4 regions of the Streptomyces spectabilis genome follow, and region 3 is predicted to be linked to each of the others. Evidence: riboswitches for the same ligand, from Rfam matches in the RefSeq annotation. Region 3 holds a riboswitch; each other region holds the start of a gene.
What was found. A riboswitch is a leader RNA that binds a small molecule or an ion and turns the genes downstream of it on or off. The one in region 3 is predicted to bind cobalamin.
Positions count from the first base shown of each region.

Region 1: linked by a shared signal. The riboswitch ahead of CP982_RS37470 (CoA-acylating methylmalonate-semialdehyde dehydrogenase) and the one ahead of CP982_RS36550 (hypothetical protein) in region 3 are both predicted to bind cobalamin.
Region 2: linked by a shared signal. The riboswitch ahead of CP982_RS16865 (CbtB domain-containing protein) and the one ahead of CP982_RS36550 (hypothetical protein) in region 3 are both predicted to bind cobalamin.
Region 4: linked by a shared signal. The riboswitch ahead of metE (5-methyltetrahydropteroyltriglutamate--homocysteine S-methyltransferase) and the one ahead of CP982_RS36550 (hypothetical protein) in region 3 are both predicted to bind cobalamin.

Region 1 is NZ_CP023690.1:8,834,052-8,841,489, forward strand. Features, by position in the region: gene tsaD (tRNA (adenosine(37)-N6)-threonylcarbamoyltransferase complex transferase subunit TsaD) at 1-537, shown strand, start outside; gene CP982_RS37460 (GNAT family N-acetyltransferase) at 537-1,112, shown strand; gene alaS (alanine--tRNA ligase) at 1,139-3,799, shown strand; cobalamin riboswitch at 3,910-4,090, shown strand; gene CP982_RS37470 (CoA-acylating methylmalonate-semialdehyde dehydrogenase) at 4,263-5,762, shown strand; gene CP982_RS37475 (acyl-CoA dehydrogenase family protein) at 5,771-6,946, shown strand; gene CP982_RS37480 (enoyl-CoA hydratase/isomerase family protein) at 6,943-7,438, shown strand, end outside.
Region 2 is NZ_CP023690.1:3,895,956-3,903,393, forward strand. Features, by position in the region: gene glxA (radical copper oxidase GlxA) at 1-643, shown strand, start outside; gene CP982_RS16855 (glycoside hydrolase family 6 protein) at 769-1,803, opposite strand; gene CP982_RS16860 (ANTAR domain-containing protein) at 1,963-2,784, shown strand; cobalamin riboswitch at 3,204-3,332, shown strand; gene CP982_RS16865 (CbtB domain-containing protein) at 3,371-3,598, shown strand; gene CP982_RS16870 (CbtA family protein) at 3,616-4,458, shown strand; gene CP982_RS16875 (class F sortase) at 4,619-5,242, opposite strand; gene CP982_RS16880 (hypothetical protein) at 5,302-5,820, opposite strand; gene CP982_RS16885 (HAD-IIA family hydrolase) at 5,922-6,701, opposite strand; gene CP982_RS16890 (alkaline phosphatase family protein) at 6,784-7,438, opposite strand, start outside.
Region 3 is NZ_CP023690.1:8,578,479-8,585,916, forward strand. Features, by position in the region: gene CP982_RS36530 (GlsB/YeaQ/YmgE family stress response membrane protein) at 1-18, shown strand, start outside; gene CP982_RS36535 (fluoride efflux transporter FluC) at 237-731, shown strand; gene crcB (fluoride efflux transporter CrcB) at 728-1,102, shown strand; gene CP982_RS36545 (DUF6355 family natural product biosynthesis protein) at 1,161-1,433, opposite strand; cobalamin riboswitch at 1,693-1,843, shown strand; gene CP982_RS36550 (hypothetical protein) at 2,003-3,061, shown strand; gene CP982_RS36555 (CbiQ family ECF transporter T component) at 3,058-4,170, shown strand; gene CP982_RS36560 (ABC transporter ATP-binding protein) at 4,167-5,771, shown strand; gene CP982_RS36565 (ECF transporter S component) at 5,768-6,793, shown strand; gene CP982_RS36570 (prenyltransferase/squalene oxidase repeat-containing protein) at 6,705-7,438, shown strand, end outside.
Region 4 is NZ_CP023690.1:9,059,803-9,067,240, reverse strand. Features, by position in the region: gene CP982_RS38525 (NAD-dependent epimerase/dehydratase family protein) at 1-266, opposite strand, end outside; partial or broken gene CP982_RS38520 (GbsR/MarR family transcriptional regulator) at 706-1,422, opposite strand; gene CP982_RS38515 (ABC transporter ATP-binding protein) at 1,676-2,575, shown strand; gene CP982_RS38510 (ABC transporter permease) at 2,572-3,453, shown strand; gene CP982_RS38505 (hypothetical protein) at 3,576-3,788, shown strand; cobalamin riboswitch at 3,913-4,102, shown strand; gene metE (5-methyltetrahydropteroyltriglutamate--homocysteine S-methyltransferase) at 4,282-6,600, shown strand; gene CP982_RS38495 (hypothetical protein) at 6,664-7,438, opposite strand, start outside.

The DNA of each region.
Region 1 (7,438 bases), 260 kb from region 3:
GTCTTCGGCCTGCCCTACCCGGGCGGCCCGGCCGTCGACCGCGCGGCCCGCGAGGGCTCCCCGGACGCGGTCGCCTTCCCGCGCCCGCTGACCGGGCCGCGCGACGACCCGTACGCCTTCTCCTTCTCCGGCCTCAAGACCGCCGCGGCCCGCTGGGCCGAGAGCCACCGGGGCGGCGAACTGCCAGTCGCCGACGGGGCCGCCGCACTCCAGGAGGCCGTCGCCGACGTCCTCACCCGCAAGGCGGTCGCGGCCTGCGCCGCGCACGGCGTGGGCACCCTCGTGGTCGTCGGCGGCGTCGCCGCCAACTCCCGGGTGCGGTCTTTGGCCGAGGAGCGCTGCCGGGCCGCGGGGATCACCCTGCGCGTCCCGCCGCTCGGCCTGTGCACCGACAACGGCGCGATGATCGCCGCGGTGGGCGACCTCCTGGTGCGCGCGGGCGCCGAACCCGCGCCCCTGGACGTGTCCATCGACCCGTCGGCGCCCCTTGAGTACGCCGCGCTGCACCCCGTCGGCGCCTTCGCGAGGGCCGCCTGATGGCCGCCGTCGTGCACCGCCTCGCCGGCCCCGCGCTGCTCGCCCACCGCGACGGCATCCGCGCGGTCTACGCCGCCGCGTTCGCCGAGCCGCCCTGGCACGCGGAGCCCGCCGAGGCCGACGGCTACCTCACGCGCCTCGCGGGCGACGTGCAGCGGCCCGGCTTCGCGGGCGCGGTGGCCCTCGACGGCGAGCGGGTGCTCGGCTTCGCCACGGCCTGGACGTCGAGCACCCCGCTGCCCGGCACCCGCTCCTACCCGCGCGTCACCGCCGCGCTCGGCGCCGAGCGCGCCGCCGCGTGGCTGTGCGGCGGCACGGAGGTCGACGAACTCGCCGTCTCGCCCGCCGCGCACGGCCGCGGACTCGGCCGTACGCTCCTCGAAGCGGTCACGCGCGACGCGCCCGACGCCCGCTGCTGGCTGCTCACGTCCGTGCGGGCCGACGCCACCGTCCGCTTCTACGAGCGGCTCGGCTGGCGGCAGGTCACCCACCCCGCGCCCGACGGGTACGGCACCGCCGTCTTCCTCGGCCCCGGCCACCCGGCGCGTGCCGCCGCCGTCCTACCGTCCCTGTAACCACTGAACCCCCGCCGGAGCACGCCTTGCGCACCGCCGACATCCGCACCCGCTTCCTCGACTTCTTCGCCGAGCGGGGCCACACCGTGGTGCCCAGCGCCCCGCTGCCGACGCCCGACCCGACGCTCCTGTTCGTCAACGCGGGCATGGTGCCGTTCAAGCCGTATCTGACGGGCGAGGTCGCACCGCCCTGGCCGCGCGCCACCAGCGTGCAGAAGTGCGTGCGCACCCTCGACATCGAGGAGGTCGGCAAGACCACCCGGCACGGCTCGTTCTTCCAGATGAACGGCAACTTCTCCTTCGGCGACTACTTCAAGGAAGAGGCCATCACCTTCGCCTGGGACCTGAGCACCCGCTCCGTCGCCGACGGCGGCTACGGGCTCGACCCGGCGAAGATCTGGGTGACCGTCCACCACTCCGACGACGAGTCGCGCGGCCTGTGGCGGCGCGTCGCCGACCTGCCCGACGAGCGCATCGTGGCCCGAGGCGACGAGGACAACTTCTGGTCCATGGGCGTGCCCGGACCCTGCGGCCCCTGCTCGGAGCTGTACTACGACCGGGGTCCCGCGCTCGGCCGCGCGGGCGGCCCGGCCGTCGACGAGGACCGGTACATGGAGTTCTGGAACCTCGTCTTCATGCAGTACGAGCGCGGCGAGGGCACCGGCAAGACCGGCTACCCGATCCTCGGCGAACTCCCGCGCCGCAACATCGACACCGGCATGGGCCTGGAGCGCATGGCCACCCTGCTCCAGGGCGTCGACAATCTGTACGAGATCGACGAGACCCGGCCCGTCCTCGACCGCGCCGCCGAACTCGCCGGGGTGCGCTACGGCGCCGACGCCGCCCAGGACGTGCGCCTTCGCGTCGTCGCCGACCACGTCCGCACCGCCCTGATGCTGCTCGCCGACGGCACCGCGCCCGGCAACGAGGGCCGCGGCTACGTCCTGCGCCGCATCCTGCGCCGCGCCGTGCGCTCCATGCGCCAGCTCGGCCACGGCGACCCGGCCCTCGCGGACCTGCTGGCCGTCGCCCGCGACCGGATGGCGCCGAGCTACCCCGAGGTCGCCGACGCCTACGCGCGCATCGCCGACCAGGCCCAGGGCGAGGAGGACGCCTTCCGCGCCACCCTCAAGCAGGGCACCACGGTCCTGGACACCGCCGTCACCCGGGTCAAGGCCGACGGCGGCCGCCAACTGCCCGGCGCCAAGGCCTTCCTGCTGCACGACACCTACGGCTTTCCCATCGACCTCACCCTGGAGATGGCCGCCGAGCAGGGCGTCGAGGTCGACCGCGAGGGCTTCACGGCCCTCATGCGCGAGCAGCGCGAGCGGGCCCGCGCCGACGCCCGCGCCCGCAAGTCCGGGTCCGCAATCGACACCTCGGCCCTGCGCGCCGTCCTCGACGAGCACGGGCCGACCGACTGGCGTGCCTGGGACACCCTGGCGACGGACTCCCGCGTCCTCGCGCTCATGGGCCCGGCCGGCCCCGTGCCCCTCGCCCGCGCCGGCGAGATCGTCACCGCCGTCCTCGACCGCACGCCGTTCTACGCCGAGTCCGGTGGGCAGGACAGCGACGCCGGACGGCTCTCCGGTGCGTCCCTCGAAGCCGATGTGCTCGATGTGCAGCGGCCGCTGCCCGGCCTGGTGGCCCATCAGATCAGGGTCACCGCAGGTGAGTTGGCCGTCGGCGGTCGCGTGCACGCCGCCGTCGACCCCGAGTGGCGGCTCGGTGCGCGCCAGGCCCACTCGGGCACCCACGTGCTGCACGCCGCCCTGCGCGAGATCCTCGGCCCGACCGCCCTGCAGTCCGGCTCCTACAACCGCCCCGGCTATCTGCGGCTCGACTTCCCCTGGCGCGGGGGCCTCTCCGCCACCGTCCGCAGCGAGGTCGAGGAGGCCGCCAACCGGGCGCTCCGCCGCGACCTGCCCGTCGGCGTGCGCTGGATGACGCTGCCCGAGGCCAAGGAGCTCGGCGCGCTGGCGCTGTTCGACGAGACGTACGGCGAGCGGGTCCGGGTGGTCGAGATCGGCGGTGCCTGGTCGCGCGAGCTGTGCGGCGGCACCCACGTCGAGCACGCGTCCCAGGTCGGCGTGGTCGCCCTGACCGCCGAGTCGTCGGTGGGCGCGGGCATGCGGCGCCTGGAGGCCGCGGTCGGCGTCGAGGGCTTCGGCTATCTCGCGCGCGAGCGCGACCTGGTCGCCCGGATCGCCGAGCAGGTGCAGGCGCCGCGCGCCGAACTCCCCGACCGGGTCGCCGCGTTGCTCGACCGGCTCAAGGCCGCGGACCGGGAGAACGAGCGCCTTCGGCAGTCGGCCCGTGCCGCCCGCGCCGCCGAACTCGCCGGGCAGGCCGTCGAGGTGGCGGGCGCGTACGTGGCCACCGCGACGACGGACGGCGACGCGGGCGCCGCGCGGGCCCTGGCCGTCGAAGTGCGCGGACGGCTGCGCGCCGAGCGCCCCGGCGTGGCCGCCGTGACTCTCTCCGGCGCCAAGCCGGTCCTCGCCGTGGCCGTGAACGAAGCGGCAAGGACAGCGGGTCTGTCGGCCTCCGCCCTGGTCAAGCGGCTGCTCGGCGGACGCGGCGGCGGCTCGGACGAGGTGGCGCAGGGCGGCGGAGCGGACCGGGAGCGGCTCGCGGCCGCGGTGGCCGGGCTCCCCGGCGTCGTACGCGAGGAACTCGGCGCCTAGCGGCCGGGTGACGGGCGGCCGCCGTGCGGGGACACGGCGGCCGCCGAGGGGGCGACAGGGGTGGGGCAGGGGTTGGCCTCTGTGGACTTACTAGGACGTCCAAGTATATCGTCGTGACCAAGGCCCGCGGTGCAGGGAAGCCGGTGTGAATCCGGCACGGTCCCGCCACTGTGACCGGGGAGCGCGTTCCCGTGGAGGTTCGAACGCCACTGACGGAGAAGTCCGTTGGGAAGGCGGGGGAGCGCGCGCTGATCCGGGAGTCAGGATACCGGCCGTGGGGTGTTCCGTGTTGTCCACGAGGATGGAGCAGACACGCATGGCCCCGGTGCGCACCCGCGACCCTGGAATTCCGGACCTGCGAGCGGTGACCCCCGCTGTCTGAAGGCCGTTCCGCGTGCCCGCGGAGGCGCGCGGCCCGGCCCTGCCGTCCCCGGACCACACCTGACGAAAGAAGCAGGCCCCCATGGTCCGTGAACTGACCCATCTCGTCGGCGGCGAGCACACCCCGGGAACCTCGGGAAAGCACGCCGACGTGTACGACCCCAACACCGGCGACGTCCAGGCGCGCGTCCCCCTCGCGCACCGCGCGGACACCGAGGCGGCGATCGCGAACGCCGCCGAGGCGCAGCCCGCCTGGGGCGAGTGGAACCCGCAGCGCCGCGCCCGCGTCCTGCTCCGGTTCCTCCAGCTCGTCGAGGGCGAACGCGACTCCCTGGCCCGCCTGTTGTCGGCCGAGCACGGCAAGACCGTCGCCGACGCGCACGGCGACCTCCAGCGCGGCCTGGAGGTCGTGGAGTTCGCCGCGGGCATCCCGCACCTGCTCAAGGGCGAGTTCACCGACAACGCCGGGACCGGCATCGACGTGCACTCGCTGCGCCGCCCCCTCGGCGTCGTCGCCGGGATCACGCCCTTCAACTTCCCCGCGATGATCCCGCTCTGGAAGGCCGCACCCGCGCTGGCGTGCGGCAACGCCTTCATTCTCAAGCCGTCCGAGCGCGCCCCGTCCGTACCGCTGCGCCTCGCCGAGCTGTTCCTCGAAGCGGGCCTGCCGCCCGGCGTCCTGAACGTCCTCAACGGCGGCAAGGAGTCCGTCGACACGCTCCTGGAAGACCCGCGCGTCAAGGCGCTCGGCTTCGTCGGCTCCACGCCGATCGCCGCGCACGTGTACGCCACCGCCGCCGCCCACGGCAAGCGCGCCCAGTGCTTCGGCGGCGCCAAGAACCACCTGATCGTGATGCCGGACGCGGACCTCGACCAGGCCGTCGACGCGCTGATCGGCGCGGGCTACGGCTCCGCGGGCGAGCGCTGCATGGCGATCTCCGTGGCGGTCCCGGTCGGCGAGGCCACCGCCGACGCCCTCGTCGCTCGCATCAAGGCGCGCGTCGGAGCCCTGCGCATCGGCCGCTCCGACGACCCCGAGGCCGACTTCGGGCCGCTGGTCGGCCGCGACGCCGTCGACCGCGTCCGCTCCTACGTCGACCTCGGCGTCGAGGAGGGCGCCGAACTCGTCGTCGACGGGCGCGACTTCACCCTGCCCGGCCACGAGCGCGGGTTCTTCGCGGGCGCGTCCCTCTTCGACCGCGTCACCCCGGACATGCGGATCTACCAGGAGGAGATCTTCGGCCCCGTCCTGTCCGTCGTACGGGCAGCCGACTACGAAGAGGCGCTGCGGCTGCCCACCGAGCACCCCTACGGCAACGGCGTCGCGCTCTTCACCCGCGACGGCGGGACGGCCCGCGACTTCACCCGGCGCGTGGACACCGGCATGGTCGGCGTCAACGTGCCCATCCCGGTCCCCGTCGCGTACCACACCTTCGGCGGCTGGAAGCGCTCCGGATTCGGCGACCTCAACCAGCACGGCCCGGACGCCATCCGCTTCTACACCCGCACCAAGACCGTCACCTCGCGCTGGCCCTCGGGGGCGAAGGACGGCGCGAGCTTCACGATCCCGACGACGGCGTGAGCGGCCCGATGAAGACCGCGACCCCCACCGCCGCCACGACCACCACCTTGCTCACCGCGGACCAGCTCGCGCTCGTCGAGACCACCCTCGACTTCGCCGAGGAACACCTCGCCCCCCACGCCGTCACCTGGGACCAGGAGAAGCACTTCCCGGTCGACGTGCTGCGCAAGGCCGCGGACCTCGGGCTCGGCGGCGTGTACGTCGACGAGGCCGCGGGCGGCTCGGGCCTCACCCGGTCCGACGGCGTCCTCGTCTTCGAGGCGCTCGCCTCCGGCTGCCCCTCCGTCGCCGGCTATCTGTCCATCCACAACATGGTCGCCTGGATGATCGACCACTACGGCGACCGGGCCCAGCGCGCCCGCTGGCTGGGGCCGCTGACCTCCATGGACCGGCTCGGCAGCTACTGCCTCACCGAGCCGGGCGCGGGCTCCGACGCGGCCGCCCTGAGCACCCGCGCCGAGCGCGACGGCGACGCGTACGTCCTCACCGGCGTCAAGCAGTTCATCTCCGGCGCGGGCGCCTCCCACGTGTACGTGGTGATGGCCCGCACCGGCGGCGGCGGATCCGAGGGCGTGTCCGCGTTCGTCGTCGAACGCGACGACCCCGGCCTGTCCTTCGGCGCGAACGAGAAGAAGATGGGCTGGAACGCGCAGCCCACCCGGCAGGTCGTCCTCGACGGCGTGCGCGTGCCCGCCGACCGGCTGCTCGGCGCCGAGGGCGACGGCTTCCGCATCGCCATGAACGCCCTGAACGGCGGCCGCCTCGGCATCGCCGCCTGCTCCCTCGGCGGTGCCCGCAGCGCCCTCGACCGCAGCCTCGTCCACCTCGCGGACCGGGAGGCGTTCGGGGCCCCGCTGCTCGACGCCCAGGCGCTGCGCTTCGAGCTCGCCGACATGGCGACCGAGCTCGCGGCGGCCCGCGCCCTGGTCCGGCAGGCCGCGCAGGCCCTCGACCAGCGCGACCCGCAGGCACCGCAGCTGTGCGCCATGGCCAAGCGGTTCGCCACCGACACCGGCCACTCCGTCGCCGACCGCGCCCTCCAACTCCACGGCGGCTACGGCTATCTGACGGAGTACGGCATCGAGAAGCTCGTCCGCGACCTGCGCGTCCACCGCATCCTGGAAGGAACCAACGAGATCATGCGTCTGATCGTGGCCCGCGGCCTCACGGGAGCGCTGCGATGACCGAGGAGCCCGTCCTGATCCGCACCGAGGGGCGCGCCGGCCACATCACCCTCAACCGGCCGCGCGCCCTGAACGCCCTCACCCACGCCATGGTCCGCGCCGTCGACGAGGCGCTGACCGCCTGGGCGGCGGACCCGGCCGTCGAGACCGTCGTCCTCACCGGCGCGGGCGAACGCGGCCTGTGCGCGGGCGGCGACATCCGGCAGATCCACGAGGACGCGCGCACCGGCGGCGGCGCGTCGGCGGACTTCTGGCGCGACGAGTACCGCCTGAACGCCCGCATCGCCCGCTACCCCAAGCCGTACGTCGCCGTGATGGACGGCATCGTGATGGGCGGCGGCGTCGGGGTCTCCGCGCACGGCAGCGTCCGCGTCGTCACCGAGCGCTCCCGGATCGCCATGCCCGAGACCGGCATCGGCTTCGTCCCCGACGTCGGCGGCACCTACCTGCTCGGTCTCGCGCCCGGCGAACTCGGCACCCACCTGGCCCTCA
Region 2 (7,438 bases), 4.7 Mb from region 3:
GAGCCCCCGCTTCGAGGACGGCCCCGAGCTGGGCACGGGCACCCGCTACCCGCAGGCGTCCGTCCTGCCCGACGACTCGGTCCTGATCTCGGGCGGCTCCGAGGACTACCGCGGCCGCGGCGACTCCAACATCCACGAGGCCCGCCTGTACGACCCGCGCAGGAACACGCTCGACAAGGTCGCCGACCCGCACGTGGGCCGCAACTACCACTCCGGCTCGATCCTGCTGCCCGACGGCCGCGTGATGTTCTTCGGCTCGGACTCGCTGTACGCCGACAAGGCCAACACCAAGCCGGGGAGCTTCGAGCAGCGGGTGGAGATCTACACGCCGCCGTACCTGTACAACGGCGACCGGCCCGCGCTCGGGTCCGGTCCCAAGGCCCTGAAGCGGGGCGCGTCCGGCACGTTCCCCACGAAGGACGCCTCCTCCATCAAGTCCGCCCGGCTGATCCGGCCCTCCGCCACCACCCACGTCACGGACATCGACCAGACGTCGATCGCCCTCGACCTGAAGAAGTCCGGCGACGCGGTCACGGTGACCGTGCCGAAGAACCGGAGCCTGGTGGAGTCGGGCTGGTACATGCTCTTCGTCACGAACGCCGAGGGCATCCCCAGCAAGGCCCAGTGGGTTCACGTTCCCTAGAGGCCCCGTAAGGGGCGCGGGGAACTGCGCGCTCAGCGCGCGAAAAGCCGCAGTCGCGTCTGCTCGGTACTCGGCAGACGCGACTGCGGCTTTGTTGTGGCTGGTCGCGCAGTTCCCCGCGCCCCTCAGGGGGCGTTCTTGGCGAGCCCGAGTGCGTACTCGGGCCACCACTGCCCGGCCTGCGGGCCACCGCGACACGTGCCGTCGGACTCACCGGGCCGCTTGACCCAGAGGTACGCATCGACCGACGGGTCGCCCGTCTTGGTGGTGGGGGCTTCGCCCAGGGCCCGCCCAGGGGGATTGCACCAGGGGTCCTTGCCCTTGCCGGTGTAGGGCCCGCGCCCATTGCGGCTCGTGTCGATGACGAAGGGCTTGTCACCGACCTTGGCGGACAGGGTCTTGCCGTAGGCCACGCTGGCCTCGGTGGTCTGGAAGTTGGAGACGTTCACCGCGAAGCCGTCGGCCTGCTCGACGCCGGAGCGCTTCAGCGGCTCGTACAGACCGTCGGGGTGCGACCAGCCCGCGTTGCCCGCGTCCAGGTAGACCTTGGTGTTCTTCAGGGACTTCAGCTTGGTGATGGCGCCCCTGAGGAGGTCGTAGCGCTCCTCGTGGAACTGCTCGGGCGTGCACTTGTCGACCATGTGCAGGACCGCGTCCGGCTCCAGGACGACCGTGGCGGCGCGGTCGCCGATGCCCTTGGCCACGCCGTCGATCCACGCGCGGTAGGCGTTGCCGTCGGCGGCGCCGCCCTTGGAGAACTGGCCGCAGTCACGGTGCGGGATGTTGTAGAGCACGAGGAGGGCGTCCCGGTCGGCCTTCTCGGCCGCCTCGGTGAAGCCGCGCGCCTCGTCCTCCGGCTTCTCCGGGCCGATCCACTCGCCGACGGGCTGCTCGGCGATCTTCCGGATCCGCGCCGCCTCGTCCTTCTTGCCGTCCTTCTCGTACGTGGCGACCTGCCGGGCCGCGTTCCCGTCGGGATTGACCCAGAACGGGTCGGTGTCCTTGGGCTGTTGCTTCACCGGACGGGTGGCCTCGTCGCCGTCCCCGTCGCCGTCGGACGAGCACCCCGCGAGCAGCAGCGCGGCCCCCGTGAGCGCGACCGCCGCCGAGACCCCCCTGGCCGTGAGACCCCGCCCGCGACCTGTGTTTCTGCGGTACATCCACTCCCCCTTGGGCGCACGGTCCGGTGCTCAATCCTGGCATAACTACGTGACCCTCACGAGGCCGGGAGAGCCCGTCCGGGCAGCTGTAGGAGAGCTGTTACAGCCCTCCGATGCGGGGTAGGCGAAAAGGTTGGGGGGAGGCGAAAGGGAGAGGCCATGAAGGCCATGCCGGACCGCACCCCGGAGCTGGGACTGGCGCGCGCCCTCGTCGAGACCGTGGTCACGGTCGCCGACGACTTCGACGCGGATCGCCACCTGGGCCGCGTCAGCCAGGTCTGCGCGGAGCTCTTGGACACGCTCGCCGCGGGCGTGATGTACACGGACGCGCAGGACACGGTGCGGATCGCCACGAGCCGCCGCGGGGAGCGGCTCGCGCGCGAACTGCTCGAAGCCCAGCACCTGGGCGGCCCCTGCATCGACTGCTTCGGCAGCGGCAAGCCCGTGGGTCCCGTCCGGCTCGCCGCGCGGGACGCGGTGGCCCGCTGGCCGGAGTTCGCGGCACGGGCCACCGCGCAGGGCGTCGACGTCGCCTTGGCTGTGGCGCTGCGGGCGCGGGGGCGCGTCTTCGGCGTGCTCGGCGTCTTCGCGGCGGAGTGGCGGCCGGACGGTGCGCCGGGTGCGCCCGCGGCCGACGGGGTCACGGGCCCGGCGCCCCAGGACCCCGGGCAGGAGAGCGCGTTGGGGCTCGCGCAGGCGCTCGCGGATGTCGCGGCCGCCGGGCTGCACAACCAGCGCGCCTACACCGAGTGCCGCGATCTCTCCCGGCAGCTCCAGGCCGCGCTCAGCAGCCGCATCCGGATCGAGCAGGCCAAGGGGATACTGGCCGAGCGCTGGCAGACCGGGACCGACGCGGCCTTCGGCGCGATGCGGCGGTACGCGCGCAGGGAGCGCCTCGTCATGGACACGGTGGCCGGGATGGTGCTCAAGGGGACGCTCGACGACGCGACGCTCCAGGACAGGCACGGCCCGTCCCGGTAAGGGGGCGTGGCCCGGCGTGCACCCGCGCCACCTGCGGCGTTCAGCGAGCGGCGGCAAAAGGCCAGTTGGCGTCAAACTCCCCTAGGCCGAAGCCGACTTCCGCTCTAGAGTCGTGGTGACGGCCCAAGCCCCCGGCCGGAGTGGAGCGTTCCGAACGCGGTGCGGCCCAGGGCGGCCGCGTGCTCCCGGACGTTCCGCGCAGTCCACGACCGATGGACCATCCGAAGCCTCCCGTGCCGACGCCGGGTTCCTCCCGCAGCTCGAGCGCGCGCGGTCGAGGACCGGCCCGGTCGGCGACTCCGGGGGGAGCGGGTCGTTGACCGGGCCAGGTTGTGCCCCGCTCCGGGGCGCACGCCGCCCGCGCGCGGCGCCCTCGCGGGCGCGGCGACTGGTTGACAGTGTCCATGACCACCTGCGACTCTCCCGGCGACAAGTCCATACGTCGAGGCGACGGTTGCCAGGAACCCGGTGCGACTCCGGGACGGTCCCGCCACTGTTACCCCACGCGCACGCCTGGGGAAGTCAGGAACTGAACCCGTCGTCCTCCTGCCATGGGGCGTGGAAACCCCAGAAGGAGAGCCACGGTATGTCCGCTTCCGCTGCGCACAGCGCACCACACACCGACACCGCCGCGATACAGTCCGCGACCATCCAGACCCGCGACTGGCTGATCGCCGCGGGCGCCGTGATCCTCGCGCTCATCACCCTGTACGCGGTCTTCATGGACAACGGCTCGCTGATCTCGGCGACCGGTGACTACCTCCACGAGTTCGCGCACGACGGCAGGCACCTCTTCGGTGCCCCCTGCCACTGATCGGGGCCGCTCGCACCATGACCGCGTCCCCAGAGACTCCCCCTTCCCCGAACTCCCTCACCGCTCCCCGCACTTCGACTCCCGCCGCCTCCCCAGCGGCCCCGTCCCCCGTCCTCGCGCTGCTCGGCCGCGGCCTCGCGGCCGGGAGCCTGGGCGGGCTCGCCGCCGGGCTCTTCTCGCTGCTGCTCGCCGAGCCCCTGATGGACAAGGCGATCCGCGCGGAGGAGGCCCGTTCGCAGGCCCACGAGCAGCATGACGCCGGTGCCGCCGTGCAGCACCACGAGGAGCTGTTCTCACGCTCCACGCAGCACGCGGGCCTGGTCATCGCCCTGGTCGTCGCGGGCCTCGCGATCGGCGTGCTCTTCGCCGTCGCGTACGCCCTCGTGCACCGGCGCGATCCGCGTGCCAACCCCTGGCCGCGGGCGCTCGCGTTCTGCGCGGCCGCGTTCTGCGCGGTCTCCCTCTTCCCCGCCCTGCGCTATCCGGCGATGCCGCCCGGCGTCGGCGACTCCGGCACGGTGGGTGACCGGCAGGCCATGTGGGTCGCGGCGGTCGTGATCAGCGTGCTCGGCATGTTCCTGGTCTGGCAGGTGTACGTGCGCCTCGCCGGCCGGTCGCAGCCGGTGCGGCAGCTCGCGGCGGCGGGCACGGCTGCCGCCGTCCTCGCGCTGCTGTGGGCGCTGCCGGACAACCCGGACCCGACGCCCGTGAGCCCCACGCTCCTGTGGGACTTCCGCATGCTGTCGCTCGCGTCGCACGTGCTGATGTGGGTGGTCTTCGCGGCCGTGTTCGGCGGCATCGGCCTGCGGGCGCTGCGCGCGAGAGCCGGGACCGAGGCCGCCTCGACCCCGGCTGTCTAGGGCGTGTCCGGTGGGTCGGCGTGGAGCAAGGAGCGGCGTCTGGTGCGTGCGATCGCAAGGCGCCGGGATGTCCTCGTAGCGGAGCTACTAGGACATTTCGGCAACGCGGCGAGCGTGCGTGCCAGGCGTCGCGACGCCGCGCCGACCCATCGGACACGCCCTAGGGGCCCACGCCCGTGAGATAGGCGGAGACGACCACGTTCGCCGAGTACGTACGGCTGGCGCGGTCGAAGGTGCCGCCACAAGTGATCAGGCGCAGTTCGGCGCGGCCCTCCTCGCGGGGGCCGTAAGCCGTCTTCGCGTCGAAGTCGTCGCGGCCGAGCACCTGGACGTCGTCCACCGTGAACTCGGCGACGGCCCCGTCGTCCCGCACCACCCGCACCTTCTCGCCGGGGCGCACGGCGCTGAGGTGGTAGAAGACGGCGGGCCTGCTCTCCGTGTCCACGTGGCCCACGAGCAGCGCGGCCCCGGCCGCCCCGGGCCGCACCCCGCCGCCGTACCAGCCGACGACGCCCGGCTGCCCGTACGGCGGCGGGTCGATCGCGCCCACCGCGTCCAGGCCGCGGGCCACCACCGGGGCCCGTACGCCGAGCGAGGGCACGTCCACGCGCTGCGGCCGCGCGTCGGCGAGCGGCTCGTGCGGGCGGGGCAGTTCGAGGCCGGGGGGCCTGCCGACGGCGGCGATGTCCCCGGTGGTCGGGTCGGAGAGGCCGCCGCGCACGTCGGTGATCTCGTTGCCCCACAGCCACAGGCCGACGAGCAGCACGGCCCACGCCACGCCCATGACGAGACGCCTGGTGCCGTGCGGGGCGTCGGCGCCTTCGGGCTCGGGCCCGGCCACGGTCAGTCGGAGCGGCGCCGGCGGACGCTGCGCAGGGCCACGGCGACGGCGGCCGCCCCCGCGAGCACCAGGCCGACGACGGCGTGCCGCGTACCGGGCCCGGCCTCCTCGGCGACCGCGGCCACGGGCTTGAGATCGGCGGTGCCGCCCCCGCCGGCCCGCACGGGCGCCTGCGGCGTGGCCTGGGCACCGCCGGCCCGGACGGTGCCGACGCCCTGGTGCGGGTGCCCGTCGCAGGTCACGGTGATCTCGTACGTCCCCGAGATCCCGGCCCTGAGCCGCGCGGATCCGGTGAGCGTCTTGCCGCCGCTGCCGGTCAGCTCGGCGTCCTTCGCGAACGCGCCGGAGCCCGCGGCGCCCGTCGTGCCGCGGCACCCCGAGACCCGCACCTCGACCTGCCCGCCCGGCACCGCGGCGGCGGGTGTGACCTGGGCCCTGACCTGGTCCTGGTCGTGCGCGGCCGCCGGTCCCGCCACCCCCGCGAGCGCGCCCGCGAGGACGAGACCCCCCGCGCCACGCACGGCAAGCGAACATATACGCATCGTGAACCTCCTGTACCAGCAGATTCACGCGCGCGGGGCGTCAGCGCATCCTCAGGACACCCGTCCGTGCCCGCGCGGGCTCAGACCCGGTCGACGAGATCGGCGATGGAGTCCGCGACCGTGGAGGGCCGGAACGGGTACTGGTCGATGTCGGCCCGCGAGGTAAGGCCTGTGAGCACGAGGAAGGTCTCCATCCCCGCCTCGAGGCCCGCGAGGACGTCCGTGTCCATGCGGTCGCCGATCATCGCGCTCGTCTCCGAGTGCGCCCCGATGGCGTTCAGGCCGGTGCGCATCATCAGGGGGTTCGGCTTGCCCGCGAAGTACGGCTTCTTGCCGGTCGCCTTGGTGATCAGCGCGGCCACGGCGCCGGTGGCGGGCAGCGGGCCCTCCGTGGAGGGGCCGGTCTCGTCCGGGTTGGTGCAGATGAAGCGCGCGCCGTCGTTGATGAGCCGCACGGCCTTGGTCATGGCCTCGAAGGAGTAGGTGCGGGTCTCGCCGAGCACCACGTAGTCCGGGTCGTGGTCGGTCAGGACGTACCCGATGTCGTGCAGGGCGGTGGTCAGGCCCGCCTCCCCGATCACGTACGCCGTGCCGCCGGGCCGCTGGTCGTCGAGGAACTTCGCGGTGGCGAGGGCCGAGGTCCAGATGTTCTCGACGGGCACTTCGAGGCCCATGCGGGTCAGCCGGGCCTGGAGGTCACGGGCGGTGTAGATGGAGTTGTTGGTGAGCACGAGGAACGGCTTGCCGGACTCGCGGAGCTTCTTGATGAAGGAGTCGGCGCCGGGGATCGGCACGCCCTCGTGGATGAGCACGCCGTCCATGTCGGTGAGCCACGATTCGATGGGCTTGCGCTCTGCCATGGGGTGCACTCCTGCGGGGTCTGCGTGAAGCAAGTGGCTTGCGGGGCGTCGGAACGGCGCTGTGCCGACGCCCCCAGCCTAATCAGGAAGGCTTGATCCCGACCCCGTCGATCACCCAGTACCAGTTGTTGCCTCCGGTGTAGCGGAAGCGGACCTGGGCCGTCCGGGCTCCGGCGGGGACCTGGAGCCGTACGGTCTCCACGACGGAGGGCGTGTCGGCGGTGTACGTCTTGATGACGACGGGCGCCTTGCCGTCGTAGGAGACGAGCACCTGGCCCTGCTGCGGGGACTCCTGGCGGTAGAACGTGGTGTAGGTGAGCGTGGCCGGGGCGCCGCCCGTGACCTCGTACGCGGGGCTGACGAGGGTGGAGTCGAAGGTTCCGGTGACGGACTTGTCGGACCACTCGTCGCCGTCGGCGACGGCGAAGACGTTCCGCGCCCGGAGGTTGAGTTCGCGCTCCTGGTCGCGCTGGGTCTTCGTCCAGAACTCGTCCGTGGTGAAGGACCAGCCGCGCCACTCGGTGACGCCTCCGCCGCCCATCCGCGTGTTGTCGACGCTCCAGCCGTCGGGCGGGGTGTGGGTGAAGCCGATGACGCCCGCGCCGACGCCGGTCTCGTCGACGGGCGGCTTGAGCCGGTCGCGCAGCGCGTCGAAGGCGTCCGGGCGGGGCTGCTGCACGGGGCGGCCGTCCAGGCCCCAGGCGGGGTCGACGGCGACGCCGAGGTGGGCGAGCGCG
Region 3 (7,438 bases):
GTCAAGCTGCGGCGCTGACCGGTCCCGGCCCGCGTACGGCCGCCGGGCCGCCGAGCGGCCGGTCCGCCCGGTGCCGACTATCCTGGGCGGTGCGGCCGGACCCGTGACGCGGGCGACGGCCGTACGGCGGTGGGGCCCGCCGTACCCCAACCGCGGTGACGGCACCGCCAACGGTCCCTGCTTGTGAGGACGCGCGCCCGCACCCGGGCGGCGCACGAGTGGGAGACGCACACCCGATGACAGCACCGCGCGACCGGACCGCCGAGCCCGAACCCATCGATCCGGACCTCGACGTCCCGGCACCCGCCGGGAGCCGGGGCCGGGGGCGGGACCACGGCCAGGCACCGGTGCTCGCCGCGGTGGCGGCGGGCGGCGCCGCGGGCGCCGGGGCCCGCTACGGCGCCGCGCTCCTCTGGCCCACCGCGACGGCCGCCTTCCCCTGGACCACGCTGGTGGTGAACGCGCTCGGCTGCGCGGTGATCGGCGCGTTCATGGTGCTCGTCACCCAGGTGTGGAGCGCCCACCGCCTGGTGCGGCCCTTCTTCGGCACGGGCGTCCTCGGCGGCTTCACCACGTTCTCCACGTACGCCGTCGACATCCAGCGGCTGATCGGGGACGGTCACGCCCGCACCGCGCTCGCGTATCTGGCCCTGACCCCGCTGGTGGCCCTCGCCGCGGTGTGGACGGCGGCGGCGACGACCCGTCGCGTGCTCTCCCGGAGGCCGCGATGAACTGGCTGCTCGTGCTCACCGGAGCCGCCGTCGGCGCGCCCCTGCGCTATCTGACGGACCGTGCCGTCCAGGGCCGCCACGACTCCGCCTTCCCCTGGGGCACCTTCACGGTCAACGTCGTCGGCTGTCTGATCCTGGGCGTCGTCACCGGGGCCGTCACCTACGGCGCCGCGTCGGACTCCGTCCAGCTGCTCGTCGGCACCGGCCTGTGCGGGGCGCTGACCACGTACTCCACCTTCTCGTACGAGACGCTGCGCCTGGCCGAGACCGGCACGCGGTTCCTCGCCGCGGCCAGCGCGGTGGCGAGCGTGGTGGCGGGGCTCGGTGCCGCGGTCACCGGCGCGGCGCTCGCGCGGGCGCTCTGGGGCTGACTCCCGCGCCGCCGGGGGCGGGGCGCCCCCTGGTGAGCCGCCCCGCCCGTGGCCGGTGTCAGCAGGTGCGACCGACGTAGTGGGCGCCCTGGATCTTGTCGGCGGAGCCCAGCCAGGTCTTGCCGGGGGCGACACACCGCTCGTAGTCCGGGGCCAGGGCGACCCTGACCTGGATCACCACGCGGGAGCCGTCCGACGTGCAGTGCTGGTAGTAGGCGTCGGAGCTCGTCTCGTAGAACCCGCACGGGTCGGCGGCCGCCGGGCTCGCGGAGGCGGTCACCACCCCGAACGACGTCAGCGCGAGCGCGGCCGAACCGAGGGCACCGATCACCTTGCGACGGATACGCACCAGAGGACTCCTAAGTCGAGAGGGAACCACGTCGGCCCGAGGATCGCCGCGGTGCCCCGCGCCGGACGGCGGAACGCGGGAGGCCTCACCTGGCGGATCGTTTCCGCATGTGCCGTTCGAGTGATCGCTGAGGGAATGTCACCCTCCATAAGGATCAGGCCATTCGGTGGCCGACGTCACAACTCACCGGCCTGGCGCGGCCCGTGGGGGCGGGCCTACGATGCGTGTGCTTCGGCTGTGAAGGAAAAGTGCAGCTGAGGGCACACACAGACAACTGAATGCGTACGCGACTGGGGAAAGCCGGTGAGAGTCCGGCACTGACCTGCAACCGTGTGCGGCACGCCTCAGGCGTGACCGCGAGTCGGGCTGCCCGCCGCCGTACGTGCACTGCTTCTCACTGTCATGGTCTGCAGCGTGGAGCCCAGAGCCCGTCACCGGCTCCTACGGCCCCCTGCCGCTTCCTTCTGGAACGCGCGTCAGGGGTTTTTCGTGCGGCACCGGCGACCGTGGTGCGGGGTCCCGTGCGGACCCCAACCGAAGGGCACCTCGACATGGCCGGCGCGATACGCGCGTTCGCCGCCGCGCTCGGGCTGTTGCTCGCGTCGGCCGTACTCGGCGTCGGGCCCGTCCCGGCCGCGCCCGCCGCCGCGGTGGACACCGGCCGCGGCCACGCGGGCTTCTGCAGGAACGGCGAGGGCGTCACCGTCGTCGTGGACTTCCGGGAACTCGGCGGGACCACCCTCGTGCGGTGCGCCGTCGGCTCCCAGCGGACCGGCCTCGCCGCGCTCAAGGACGCGGGCATCCAGGTCGCCGGCACCAACCGCTGGGGCGAGTCCTTCATCTGCCGTCTGGAGGGCAAGCCGGGCGCCGACCGCGAGTCCTGCCTCGACACCCCGCCCGCCAAGGCCTACTGGTCGTACTGGCACGCCTCCAACGGCGGCCGCTGGACCTACAGCCAGTACGGGGCGACGTACCGCACCCCGCCCAAGGGCAGCTTCGAAGGCTGGTCCTTCTCCCTCGACCGCGACCAGGGCGAGGCCCCGGCGCCGCGCGTGGCGCCCCGGCGTCCCGCGGCCCCCGGCAGCGGCGGCGGAGCGGGCGGCGGCGGGCACACGGGCGGCGGACACACCGGCGGCGGCAAGCCCGGCGGCGGAGCACCGGACCGCGGCACCACGCCCGACACCTCCGACCGGGGCGCCCCGCCCGCCGGAGGCGGCCCCCGCGACAGCGACGGCGCCCGGCCACCCGCCGACGGCGGCGGCCTAGCGCTGCCGCCCGGCCACCAGGGCGAGAAGGACGGCGGGAAGGGCGCCGAGGACAAGAAGGCCAAGGACCCGAAGAAGGCCAAGAAGGACAGCAAGAAGGACAGCAAGAAGGACGGCGAGAAGAGCGCGAAGCCGTCGCCCTCCATGAGTTCCGGCCCCGCGCCCGCGCCGAGCGAGGCCGCCGACTGGACCGGCGGCGAGGACAAGCGGACCGTGTCGGCGGCCAAGGACGACGGGGTGCCCACCGGCACGGTCGTCGGCGCGGCCGCCGCCGTGGCCCTCGCCGTCGCCGGGGGAGTGACGGCCTGGCGCCGCCGCGGCCGCGCCTCGGGCGGTGCCCCGTGACCGGACTCGCCCGGTCGGTCCACCCGGGGGCGTGGTGGCTGTGGGCGCTCGGCATGGCCGCCGCCGCGAGCCGCACCGCCAACCCCGTGCTGCTCGTCCTGATCCTGGCAGCGGTCGGCTTCGTGGTCGCCCAGCGGCGCGACGACGCGCCCTGGGCGCTCGCGTTCCGGATGTATCTGACCCTCGGCGCGTTCATCGTCGTGATGCGCGTCGTCTTCCGCGTCGTCTTCGGCGGCGGCCAGGGCGACACCGTCCTGTTCACACTGCCGGAGATCCCGCTGCCCCAATGGGCCGCGGGGATCCGCCTGTTCGGACCCGTCGCCGCCGAGCAGCTCCTCGGCGGCCTGTACGACGGACTGCGGCTCGCCACCATGGTGGTGTGCGTCGGCGCGGCCAACGCCCTCGCCAACCCCAAGCGCATGCTCAAGGCGCTGCCCGGCGCGCTCTACGAGATCGGCACCTCCGTCGTCGTCACGCTCACCGTGGCGCCGCAGCTCGTCGAGAGCGTGCAGCGGGTGCGCAGGGCCCGGCTGCTGCGCGGCGGCACGGTCAAGAAGGGCTACCGCGGCATCGGCGCACTGCGCGGCATCGTCATCCCCGTCCTCGAGGACGCCATGAACCGCTCCCTGGCCCTCGCCGCCGCGATGGCCTCGCACGGCTACGGCCACACCGGGCGCACCGCCCCGCGCACCCGCCTTTTCACCGGCGCCCTGGTCATCGCCGGGTTGCTCGGCGTGTGCGGCGGCCTGTACGGCGCGATGGGCGCGAGCACGCCGCCCTACCTGGGCACGCCGCTGCTGCTCGCCGGACTCGCCCTGGCCGTGGCCGGGTTCGTGCTCGGCGGGCGCCGCGTCAGGCGCAGCATCTACCGGCCCGACCCGTGGCGCGCCGCCGAGTGGTCCGTGGCCGCGTCCGGCCTCGCCGCGGGCGTGCTGATGTACGTCGTCTCCCGCACGGACGCGGCCTCCCTCTACCCCTCCCTCTCGCCCCTCGCCTGGCCCGAAGTGACCGCGCTTCCCGCGCTCGCCGCTCTTGCCGGGGTCCTGCCCGCCTGGCTCGCGCCCACGCCGCCGCGCGCCGCCCCCCGGCCCCGGGAGGCCGCCGCGTGATCCGCTTCGAGCACGTCACCTTCACCTACGCGGACGCTCCCGAGCCCGCCCTGCGCGAGGTCGACCTGACCGTCGGCGAGGGCGAGCTGTGCCTGGTCACCGGGCGGACAGGAGTCGGCAAGTCGACCCTGCTGGGTGCCGTCAACGGCCTCGTGCCGCACTTCACCGGCGGCCATCTCCAGGGCCGCGTCAGCGTCGACGGCCTCAGCACGGCCGACGCGCCGCCGCAGGAGTTCGCCCACGTCGTCGGCGTCGTCGGCCAGGACCCCCTCGCCTCCTTCGTGACCGACACCGTCGAGGAGGAACTCGCGTACGGCATGGAGCAGCTGGCGATCCCCGCCGCCGTCATGCGCAAGCGCGTCGAGGAGACCCTCGACCTCCTCGGCATCGCCGAGCTGCGCAGGCGCGCGCTGCGCACCCTCTCCGGCGGCCAGCAGCAGCGCGTCGCTATCGGCTCCGTGCTCACCGCGCACCCCCAGGTCCTGGTCCTGGACGAGCCCACCTCCGCGCTCGACCCCACCGCCGCCGAGGACGTGCTCGCCGCCCTCACCCGGCTCGTCCACGACCTCGGCACCACCGTCCTGGTCGCGGAGCACCGCGTGGAACGCGTCCTGCAGTACGCCGACCGGCTCGTGCACCTGACCGGGGACGGCCGCGTCCGCGAGGGCGACCCGGCGGAGCTGATGCGCGACAGCGACGTCGCGCCGCCCGTCGTCCGCCTGGGGCGGCTCGCCGGATGGGAGCCGCTGCCCCTCTCGGTGCGCGACGCCCGCCGCAAGGCCGCCGAACTGCGCACCCGGCTCACCGGCCGCGCCCCGGCCGCCGTGCCCGCGACCCAGGGGCAACCCGCCCTGTCCGCGCGGCGGGTGACCGTCGCGTACGGCGACACCGTCGCCGTACGCGAACTCGACCTGGATCTCGCGGGCGGCGAGGTCACCGCCCTCATGGGCCGCAACGGCTCCGGCAAGTCCTCGCTCCTGTGGGCGCTCCAGGGCTCGGGGCCCCGCTACTCGGGGCAGGTCGACGTGCGCGGCACCGACCCGGGGAAGGTCGCGGCCCGCAAGGCCCGCGCGCTCGTCGGGCTCGTCCCGCAGACCGCGAGCGACCTGCTCTATCTGCACACCGTGGACGCCGAGTGCGCGCAGGCCGACCGGGAGTCCGACGCCGCCGACGGCACCTGCCGCGCCCTCCTTGACGCGCTCGCGCCCGGCATCCCCGGCGACCGGCACCCGCGCGACCTGTCGGAAGGGCAGCAGCTCGCCCTCGTCCTCGCCGTCCAGCTCGCCGCCGCGCCCGGCGTCGTCCTCCTCGACGAGCCGACGCGCGGTCTCGACTACCACGCCAAGGAAGCCTTCACCGGCGTCATCCGGCGCCTGGCCGCCGAGGGGCGCGCGATCGTGGTCGCCACGCACGACGTGGAGTTCACCGCGCGCGCCGCCGACCGCGTCGTCGTCCTGGCCGAGGGCGAGATCGTCGCCGACGGCCCGACGGCCGACGTGGTCGTCTCCTCACCCGCGTTCGCACCCCAGGTCGCCAAGGTGCTCAGCCCCCAGGAGTGGCTGACGGTGGAGCAGGTACGGACCGCCCTGGAGGCCGTGTGAGCACCGGGAGCCCCGCCACGACGGGCCGTCGCGCCGGCGCCCGGCGCATCCGTGTCCCCGTCCTGCCGATCGGCGCGCGCACCGCCGTCGTGCTCACCCTCGCGAGCCTCGCGGGGCTCGCCATGTTCTTCTGGCCGCTGTTCGCCGCGCCCCGCCCCGAGGGCGTCGCGCACACCACCGACGCGCCCCTCGTCTTCCTCCTGACGATGCCGGTGCTGCTCGCCGTCGTCCTCGCCGAGATGTCGTCCGGCGGCATCGACACCAAGGCCCTGGCCATGCTCGGCGTGCTCTCCGCCGTCAACGCGGGCCTTCGGCCGCTCGGCGCGGGCACGGCGGGCATCGAGACCGTGTTCTTCCTGCTGGTCCTCGCGGGCCGGGTGTTCGGGCCCGGCTTCGGCTTCGTGCTCGGCTGCACCTCGCTGTTCGCCTCCGCGCTGCTCACCGCCGGCGTCGGGCCCTGGCTGCCGTTCCAGATGATCGCCTCCGGGTGGATCGGGCTCGGCGCCGGGCTGCTGCCCAAGCGGGTGTCCGGGCGGGCGGAGATCGCGATGCTCGCGGCCTACGGCGTCGTCGTCGCGTACCTCTTCGGCTTCCTCCTGAACATGTGGTTCTGGCCGTTCACGGCGGGCCCCGACACCGACCTGTCCTTCGTGCCGGGGGCGTCGATCGGCGAGAACCTGCACCGCTTCGCCGTCTTCACGCTGGTCACCTCCACCTTCGGCTGGGACACCGGCCGCGCGCTCACCAACCTCGTCGCGATCGTCACGCTCGGCCCCGCGGTCCTGGCCGTCCTGCGCCGGGCCGCGCGCCGCGCCGCCTTCGGAGCGCCGGTGACCCTGTCGGCGCCGGCCGCCGACACCGCCGCGCCGCTTCCGGACACCTCATCGGCACCGTCCTCTTCCCGTTCCTCCCGCAAGCACAAGGAGCTTCGCCATGCCTCTGTCCGTACGGTCGAGAACGGCGGTGGGGATACCGGTGGCCGCCCTCGCCACGGTGCTGCTGCCGGTCACCGCCCACGCTGAGCCCGCGAAGCCGGCGGCGGGGACCGCGCTCGTCCCCAAGGCCCCGGCGAACGCCGCCGCCACCTGGATGTCCTCGAAGCTGACCGACGGCTCGAACGCCAAGGGTGACGTGGGGCTGACCGCCGACGTCGTCATGGGCCTGGCCTCGACCGACACCGGCGGCGCCGTGCAGAAGAAGGTGACGGACTGGCTGGAGGCCAACGCCAAGGGCTACATCGAGAGCAAGGGCGGCCCCGGCACCGTCTACGCGGGCGGCCTCGCCAAGCTCACTCTCGTCGCCGGCATCGAACACCGCGACCCGAAGGACTTCGGCGGCTACGACCTGGTGAAGACCCTCACCGAACGCCTCCAGCCGAGCGGCCGCTTCACTGACAAGAGCCCCAGCGGGGACAGCTCCCAGCAGTTCACCCAGGCCCTCGCGGTCCTGGCGCTGCAACGCACCGGCGGGGCGCCGGACAAGGCCGTCGACTTCATCGCCGGGTCCCGCTGCTCGGACGGCGGCTACCCGCTGTACTTCAACGCGGCCCCCGACAAGTGCTCCCACATCGACAGCACGGGCCTGGCCGTCCAGGCCCTGCTCGGCTCGGGCCGCACGGCCGCCGCCAAACCCGCCCTGAACTGGCTGGAGAAGAAGCAGCTTCCCGA
Region 4 (7,438 bases), 480 kb from region 3:
CCCGCAAGGGCGGCCACGAGGGCTTCGACGGCGGGCCGGTGGTCGCTGTCCGCCGCGTTGATCACGGCGTCCGCGTCGCGCGCGGCGGCGCCGAGGACCGCCGCGTCGTCGAGGTCGCCCAGGACCGGGGTGATGCCGCGCTCCCGCAGGGCCCGCGCCTTGCCCTCCGTACGGGCCAGGCCACTCACGTCGTGGCCCGCCCCGCTCAGCCGGGTGGCGAGGGACCCGCCGATGAAGCCGGTGGCTCCGGTGACGAAGATGCGCATGCTCGACCTCCAAGATTACTTGCAGACGCCGTATATAATTGTGTGCAATACCAGGCGCACACAACTGCTGACGTCGTTCCGACCGCGCGCGCACCGGGTACGCGAAGCTCAACGCGGGTCGCCCACGCCCGAGGTCGAGCGGACGGTGAACGGCGGCCTGTTCGTGCAAGTCGGCTCCACGCGGCCGAGGCGCCCCCATGTCGCACCCCGCGAGGCGGTTCGCTCATGTACGGGCGAGCGCCGCGCGCTGTTCCGGGGTGAGCCGTTCGGTCCGGGCGATGACGGTGTACATGCCGTCCGGGCCGTGGTGCAGGGCCAGCGGGTCGGCGACGTCCGGGTGTCGCCCGGCGTCGTGCAGGGCGGTCGCGACGCGCTCCCGCGGCCAGCCGAGCGCCGTCGCCAACCGCCCGCTGTCGAGCGGTACTCCGGCGTGGACGAGGGCGGCGAGCACGGTGAGGGCGTCGGCGAACGCGGCCGCCGTGGAGCCTCCGGCCATGTCGTCGCTGAGGCTGGTGAAGAAGCGCCACATGTGGTCGAGGCGGGCGCCCGCGGGGGTCGCGGCGCCGAGGACCTCGACGCCCGCCTCCGCGGTGTCGGCCATCATCGCGTGGGCGCGGGCACTCGCCAGCCAGGTCCGCAGCCACATGTCGTCGTCGATGACGTACCGCTCGCGCCGCCCGGCGGGCACGCGCTCGCGCCGTACCAGCTCCAGGCGTTCGAGATAGCCGACGGCCTTGGAGATCGAGGCGGGGCTGACCCGCAACAGCGCCACCAGATCGGCGGCGGTCAGGGTGCCCGAGTCGGTGGTGACGAGGCTGGCGAGCACCCGGGCGGGCATGCGCGGCACGCCGGTGTGCGTCATCAGCTCCGCGAACTGGGCCACGAAGTCGCGCACCACCCCGGCGTCGCGCCCGTGCCCGACGTCGGGCGGGGCGGCGGCCGGGGCCGTCGTCGTGGTCCTGCGGGCGCGGCGCGCGGTGGCGTGCTGGGCGTGTTCGGCGCGGTAGCGGCCGGGCCCGCCGTTGCGGGCCACTTCCCTGCTGATGGTCGACGTCGGTCTGCCGAGCCGCCGGGCGATCTCGGCATAGCCGAGCCCGTCGGCGAGTCCGTGCGCCACCTGTCGCCGGTCCTCGTGGGTCAGCCTGCCTCCTGGCACCGCGCCCCCGCCTTCCACTTGCGATCGCTCACCACCGGCCCGCGTTCTGCGCCACCGGCCCGGCCAGTATGCGTTGACCTTCAGCTCATTGCAACGGTTGATCACGAAGATTGCATTCACACCCATGTCGGTTGCAATGAATTCCCTTAAGGCCGCCTCCACTTGCCCATACACCCGCTGTTTTCGTTGATGACTTCGTAAACGCAACGTAGCTTTCGAGGTCTCCGAACTTCCTCAAGGCCACGGTGGACTGATGACGAATTCCAGCGAAGCCGACATCGTGCTCGATGTCGACGGGCTCCGCATGCGCTACGGCACGACCGATGTGCTGCGCGAGGTGACCTTCCGCGCCCGGCACGGCGAAGTGCTCGCCCTGCTCGGGCCGAACGGCGCGGGCAAGACGACCACGATCGAGATCCTGGAAGGCTTCCGGGCCCGCTCGGCGGGCCGGGTCCAGGTGCTCGGGCTGGATCCCGCGCACGGCGACGACCGGTGGCGGGCCCGCCTCGGCATCGTCCTGCAGTCGTGGCGCGACCACGGCAAGTGGCGCGTGCGCGAGCTGCTCACGCACCTCGGCGCACACTACGCCCCGTACGCCACGGCGGACATCCCCCGCCCCTGGAACACCGCGGAACTCCTCGCGGCCGTCGGCCTGACCGAGCAGGCGGAGCACAAGGCGAAGACGCTGTCCGGCGGCCAGCGGCGCCGCCTCGACGTGGCCATCGGCCTGGTCGGCCGCCCCGAACTGCTCTTCCTCGACGAGCCCACGGCCGGGCTCGACCCCCAGGCACGCCACGCGTTCCACGGCCTGGTCCGGCGCCTCGCCGCCGAGCGGCGCACCACCGTCCTGCTCACCACGCACGACCTCGCCGAGGCGGACAAGCTCGCCGACCGCATCCTGATCCTGGCGGGCGGCCGGATCGTCGCGGACGGCACCGCCGACGAGCTCGCGCGCCGCATCGTGGGCGAGGACGAGGTCCGCTGGACCCGCGCCGGGCGGCGGTTCACGCGGACCACCGCCGAATCGACGGCGTTCGTACGGACGTTGTTCCACGAACACGGCGAGGCGATCGGCGAACTGGAAGTGCGCCGGGCGTCCTTGGAGGACACGTACATAGCGCTGGTGCGGCGGCAGGAGGCCACGGTCCGATGAGCGCTCCTCCCTCCCGCGCGGCACGCCCGGCACGTGCGACCGGCACGGCACTGCGGGCCGGATGCGGCCGCGGCGCCATCGAGCTGCGGCAGTCCTTCACCAACGGCGGCGACCTGGTGTCCCATCTGCTGTGGCCGGTCCTGATGCTGATCACCCTGTTCTTCCTGCGGGAGCGGGAGTTCGGGTCGAGCGGCCTCGCCCTCGGCACCCTGGCGCTGCCCGGCATCCTCGGCATGAACGCGGCCATGGGCATGGTCAGCATGAGCCAGATCCTCACCGCCGAGCGCGAGGACGGCACGCTGCTGCGCGCCAGGGCCACGCCGAACGGCATGCGGAGCTATCTGACCGGCAAGGTCATCGCGGTGGCGGGCGGCCTGGTCGCCGATCTCGCGATCCTGCTGGTGCCCGCCATGTTCCTGATCGACGGGCTCGCCGCGGCCCGTCCGGGCGCCTGGCTGACGCTCGCCTGGGTGCTCGTACTCGGCCTGGTGGCGACCCTGCCGATCGGCGCGGTCCTCGGCTCGCTGTTCCCGAGCGCCCGCAGCCAGGGCCTGATCCAACTGCCGGTCATGGGCATGATCGCGATCTCCGGCATCTTCTACCCCGTCACCGCCCTGCCCGGCTGGCTCCAGGCCGTCGCCCAGGTCACGCCCGTCTACTGGCTCGGCCTCGGCATGCGCTCGGCGCTGCTGCCCGGCACGGCCGCCGAGGTGGAGATCGGCGACTCCTGGCGGCACTGGGAGACCGCCGGGGTCCTCGGGGCGTGGGCGGTGCTCGGACTGCTCGTGGCCCCGGTCGTGCTGCGGCGCATGGCGCGCCGCGAGTCCGGGTCGAGCGTGGCGGAGCGCCGCGAGAGGGCCCTGCGTCGCATCGGCTAGCCGGGCCGCCGCTCCACCCCTCGTACGAGGGACAGGACGCATCCACGCGCCTCGACTTGGGCAGCCATGTCGGCGCTCCACCCGCGCCCGGGCGGAGCCCTCCGCCAGCAGAAAGAGACCTCATGCGCCGACGCCTGACCGCAGCCCTCCTCCTCGGCCTGGCCCTGACCGGCATCTCCACCGTCACCGCGGCGGCCGCCGGCCCCGCCCCGACGGCCCGGCACGCCCCGGCGAACCCGTCCCCGCTGCTCCCCGCGCCCGAGTCGCTGATCACCGAGGGCATCTCCATCGAGGGCCCGCTGATCAACAACCTCGGCCTGCCGATTCTCTTCTGAGCGGCTGCTCCGGCCACCGCGTACGGCCCGCCGACGACCGGCGGGCCGTACGCGTGCGAGCAGGGCCTTCCGGATCCTGGACGGCACTGTTCTGCGGGGGCATCACCCCGTAGGGTGTCCGCAGCAGCTGGTTCGCCCCACCCGCCAGGTGGGAGCGTCGTAAGAGGGAACCCGGTGAGAATCCGGGACTGCCCCGCAGCGGTGAGCGGGAACGACCGCCGTCACACGCACTGGGCCCGACCGGGCCTGGGAAGCGACGGCTAGTAGGTGTCCTCCATGAGGACGTGCCCGCGAGTCCGAAGACCTGCCAACTGCCCGTGCGCGGACCACTCCGCGCGCGGAAATCCCGGTGACCTCGAGGGCGGGTCGGCGTACACACCAGACGGACGACCGCGCTGTGCCGCGCGAGGTCGGCTCCGTCCGGTTCGTCATCCCTTCGCGCTCTCGTCCCCTCGCCGGGACGTCATGGATTCATCTCGCGAAGGAGATCCACGTGACCAGCAAGTCCGCAGCCGCGGCAGCACGGGCCACCGTGTACGGCTACCCCCGTCAGGGCGCCAACCGAGAGCTGAAGAAGGCGATCGAGGGCTACTGGAAGGGCCGCGTCACCGCCGACGCCCTCCGTGCCACCGCCACCGAGCTGCGCGCCGCCAACTGGCGGCAGCTCGCCGACGCCGGCGTCCACGAGATCCCGACCGGCGACTTCTCGTACTACGACCACGTTCTCGACACCAGCGTGATGGTCGGCGCGATCCCCGCGCGCCACCGGGCCGCCGTCGCGGCCGACGCCCTCGACGGCTACTTCGCCATGGCGCGCGGCACCCAGGACGTCGCGCCGCTGGAGATGACCAAGTGGTTCGACACCAACTATCACTACCTCGTGCCCGAGTTGGGGCCTGACACCGTCTTCACCGCGAGCTCCGCCAAGCAGGTCGCCGAGCTCAAGGAGGCCCAGGCGCTCGGCCTCACCGCGCGCCCGGTCCTGGTCGGTCCCGTGACCTATCTGCTGCTGGCCAAGCCCGCCCCCGGCGTGCCCGCCGACTTCGAGCCGCTGACCCTCCTGGACCGGCTCCTGCCCGTGTACGCCGAGGTCCTCGCCGATCTGCGCGCCGCCGGTGCCGCGTGGGTACAGCTCGACGAGCCCGCCCTGGTCCAGGACCGCACCCCGGCCGAACTCAACGCCGCCGCCCGCGCCTACCGCGACCTCGGCGCCCTCACCGACCGGCCCAAGCTGCTGGTCGCCTCCTACTTCGACCGGCTCGGCGACGCCCTGCCCGTCCTGGCGAAGGCCCCGGTCGACGGCCTGGCCCTGGACTTCACCGACGCCGCCGCGGCCAACCTCGACGCGCTGGCCGCGGCGGGCGGCCTGCCCGGCAAGCGCCTGGTCGCGGGCGTCGTCAACGGCCGCAACATCTGGATCAACGACTTCGAGAAGTCCCTGACCACCCTGGGCACGCTGCTCGGCCTGGCCGACCGCGTCGACGTGGCCGCCTCCTGCTCCCTCCTGCACGTCCCCATCGACGCCGCGGCCGAGCGGGACATCGACCCGCAGATCCTGCGCTGGCTGGCCTTCGCCCAGCAGAAGACCACCGAGATCGTCACCCTCGCCAAGGGCCTGTCCCAGGGCACCGACACCATCGCCGCCGAACTCGCGGCCAACCGGGCCGATCTGGCCTCCCGCGCCGGATCGGCCATCACCCACGACCCGGCCGTACGGGCCCGCGCCGCCGCGGTCACCGACGCCGACGGCCGCCGCTCGCAGCCGTACGCCGAGCGCGCCGCCGCCCAGCGCTCCCACCTCAAGCTGCCGCTCCTGCCCACGACCACCATCGGCTCGTTCCCGCAGACCGCCGAACTGCGCGCGGCCCGCGCCGACCTGCGCACGGGCCGGATCGACACCGCCGGGTACGAACAGCGCATCGAGAACGAGATCCGTGAGGTCATCTCCTTCCAGGAGAAGACCGGGATCGACGTCCTGGTGCACGGCGAGCCCGAGCGCAACGACATGGTCCAGTACTTCGCCGAGCAGCTCACCGGCTACCTCGCCACCCAGCACGGCTGGGTCCAGTCCTACGGCACCCGCTACGTACGCCCGCCGGTCCTCGCCGGTGACATCTCCCGCCCCGAGCCGATGACCGTGCGCTGGACCGCGTACGCCAACTCCCTCACCGACCGGCCGGTCAAGGGCATGCTCACCGGCCCGGTGACGATGCTCGCGTGGTCGTTCGTCCGCGACGACCAGCCCCTCGGCGACACCGCGCGACAGGTGGCACTCGCCCTGCGGGACGAGGTCAACGACCTGGAAGCGGCAGGCACATCGGTGATCCAGGTCGACGAACCCGCACTGCGCGAGACACTGCCCCTGCGCGCCACCGACCACGCCGCGTACCTTGAGTGGGCGACGGAGTCCTTCCGGCTCACCACCAGCGGCGTACGCCCTGAAACCCAGATCCACACCCACATGTGCTACGCCGAGTTCGGCGACATCGTCCAGGCCATCGACGACCTCGACGCCGACGTCATCAGCCTGGAAGCGGCCCGCTCCCACATGCAGGTCGCCCGCGAGCTCGCCGCACACGGCTACCCGCGCGAGGCGGGGCCCGGCGTGTACGACATCCACTCACCGCGCGTCCCGGGCGCCGAAGAAGCCGCCGCCCTGCTGCGCACCGGCCTTGAGGCCATCCCCGCCGAACGGCTGTGGGTCAACCCCGACTGCGGCCTGAAGACCCGCGGCTGGCCGGAGACCCAGGCGTCCCTGGAGAACCTGGTCGCCGCCGCCCGCACGGTCCGGGGTGAACTGCCCACCTCCTGACCGCAGATACGCCGTGGGCCGGGGCGCCGCGAGCGCCCCGGCCCTGGTCCCTGCCCGGCATCTTCACCAGCCGGTGAGCAGCAGATGGTTGACGGCCAGGGCGAGGGCCGCCTGGGCCGTGAGCCAGAGGCGGCGGCCTCGTTCGGGAAGCAGTGCCGTCGCCGTGAGCAGGAGCACGGCGAACGGCAGCCAGATGCGTTCGGTCTCCGCCTTGCTCATGCCCGAGGCGTCCGCGACCGCCACCGCCAGGAGGGCCGCGAGGGCGAGGCCCGCGACCCGGTCCGCCGCCGTGGACGCCCCGGCGCGCCAGCGGCGCACCGCACCCGGTGAGGAGCCCGCCGCCCGTCGCACCCCGGCCACCGTCGCGAGCCCCGCGATCAGCACCGTGCAGGCCGGATTGACCCAGATCCAGTACCAGTAGGGCCGCACCCCGCCCGCGCCCTGGTAGTAGCGCTCCACCAACAGGTGGTACGCCTCCCACCAGTTGAAGCCGAACGCGGTGAACACCGCGGGGACGACGAGCGCGCCCGCCACGAAGTACGGCAGCGGGCGGACCGTCCTGGCGAGGACGAGGACGCCCGCCGCGATCACCGCGAAGAGCGTGAGACCGTACGACAGATAGCAGAGCAGGCCGTACAGGAGACCCGCCGCGCAGGCGGCGAGGGCCGGGCGGCGGACCGTACGCGTCGCGGCGAGCGCGAGCAGCGCCGTCAGCCAGGCGGCGACGGCCGCGAAGTAGCCGTCGGCCGACGTGCCCATCCACACGGCGGCGGGAGCGAGCACGAGGAACGGCGCCGCCCGGCGCGCGCTCGCCTCGTCCCCGAGGGCCTTCAGCGTG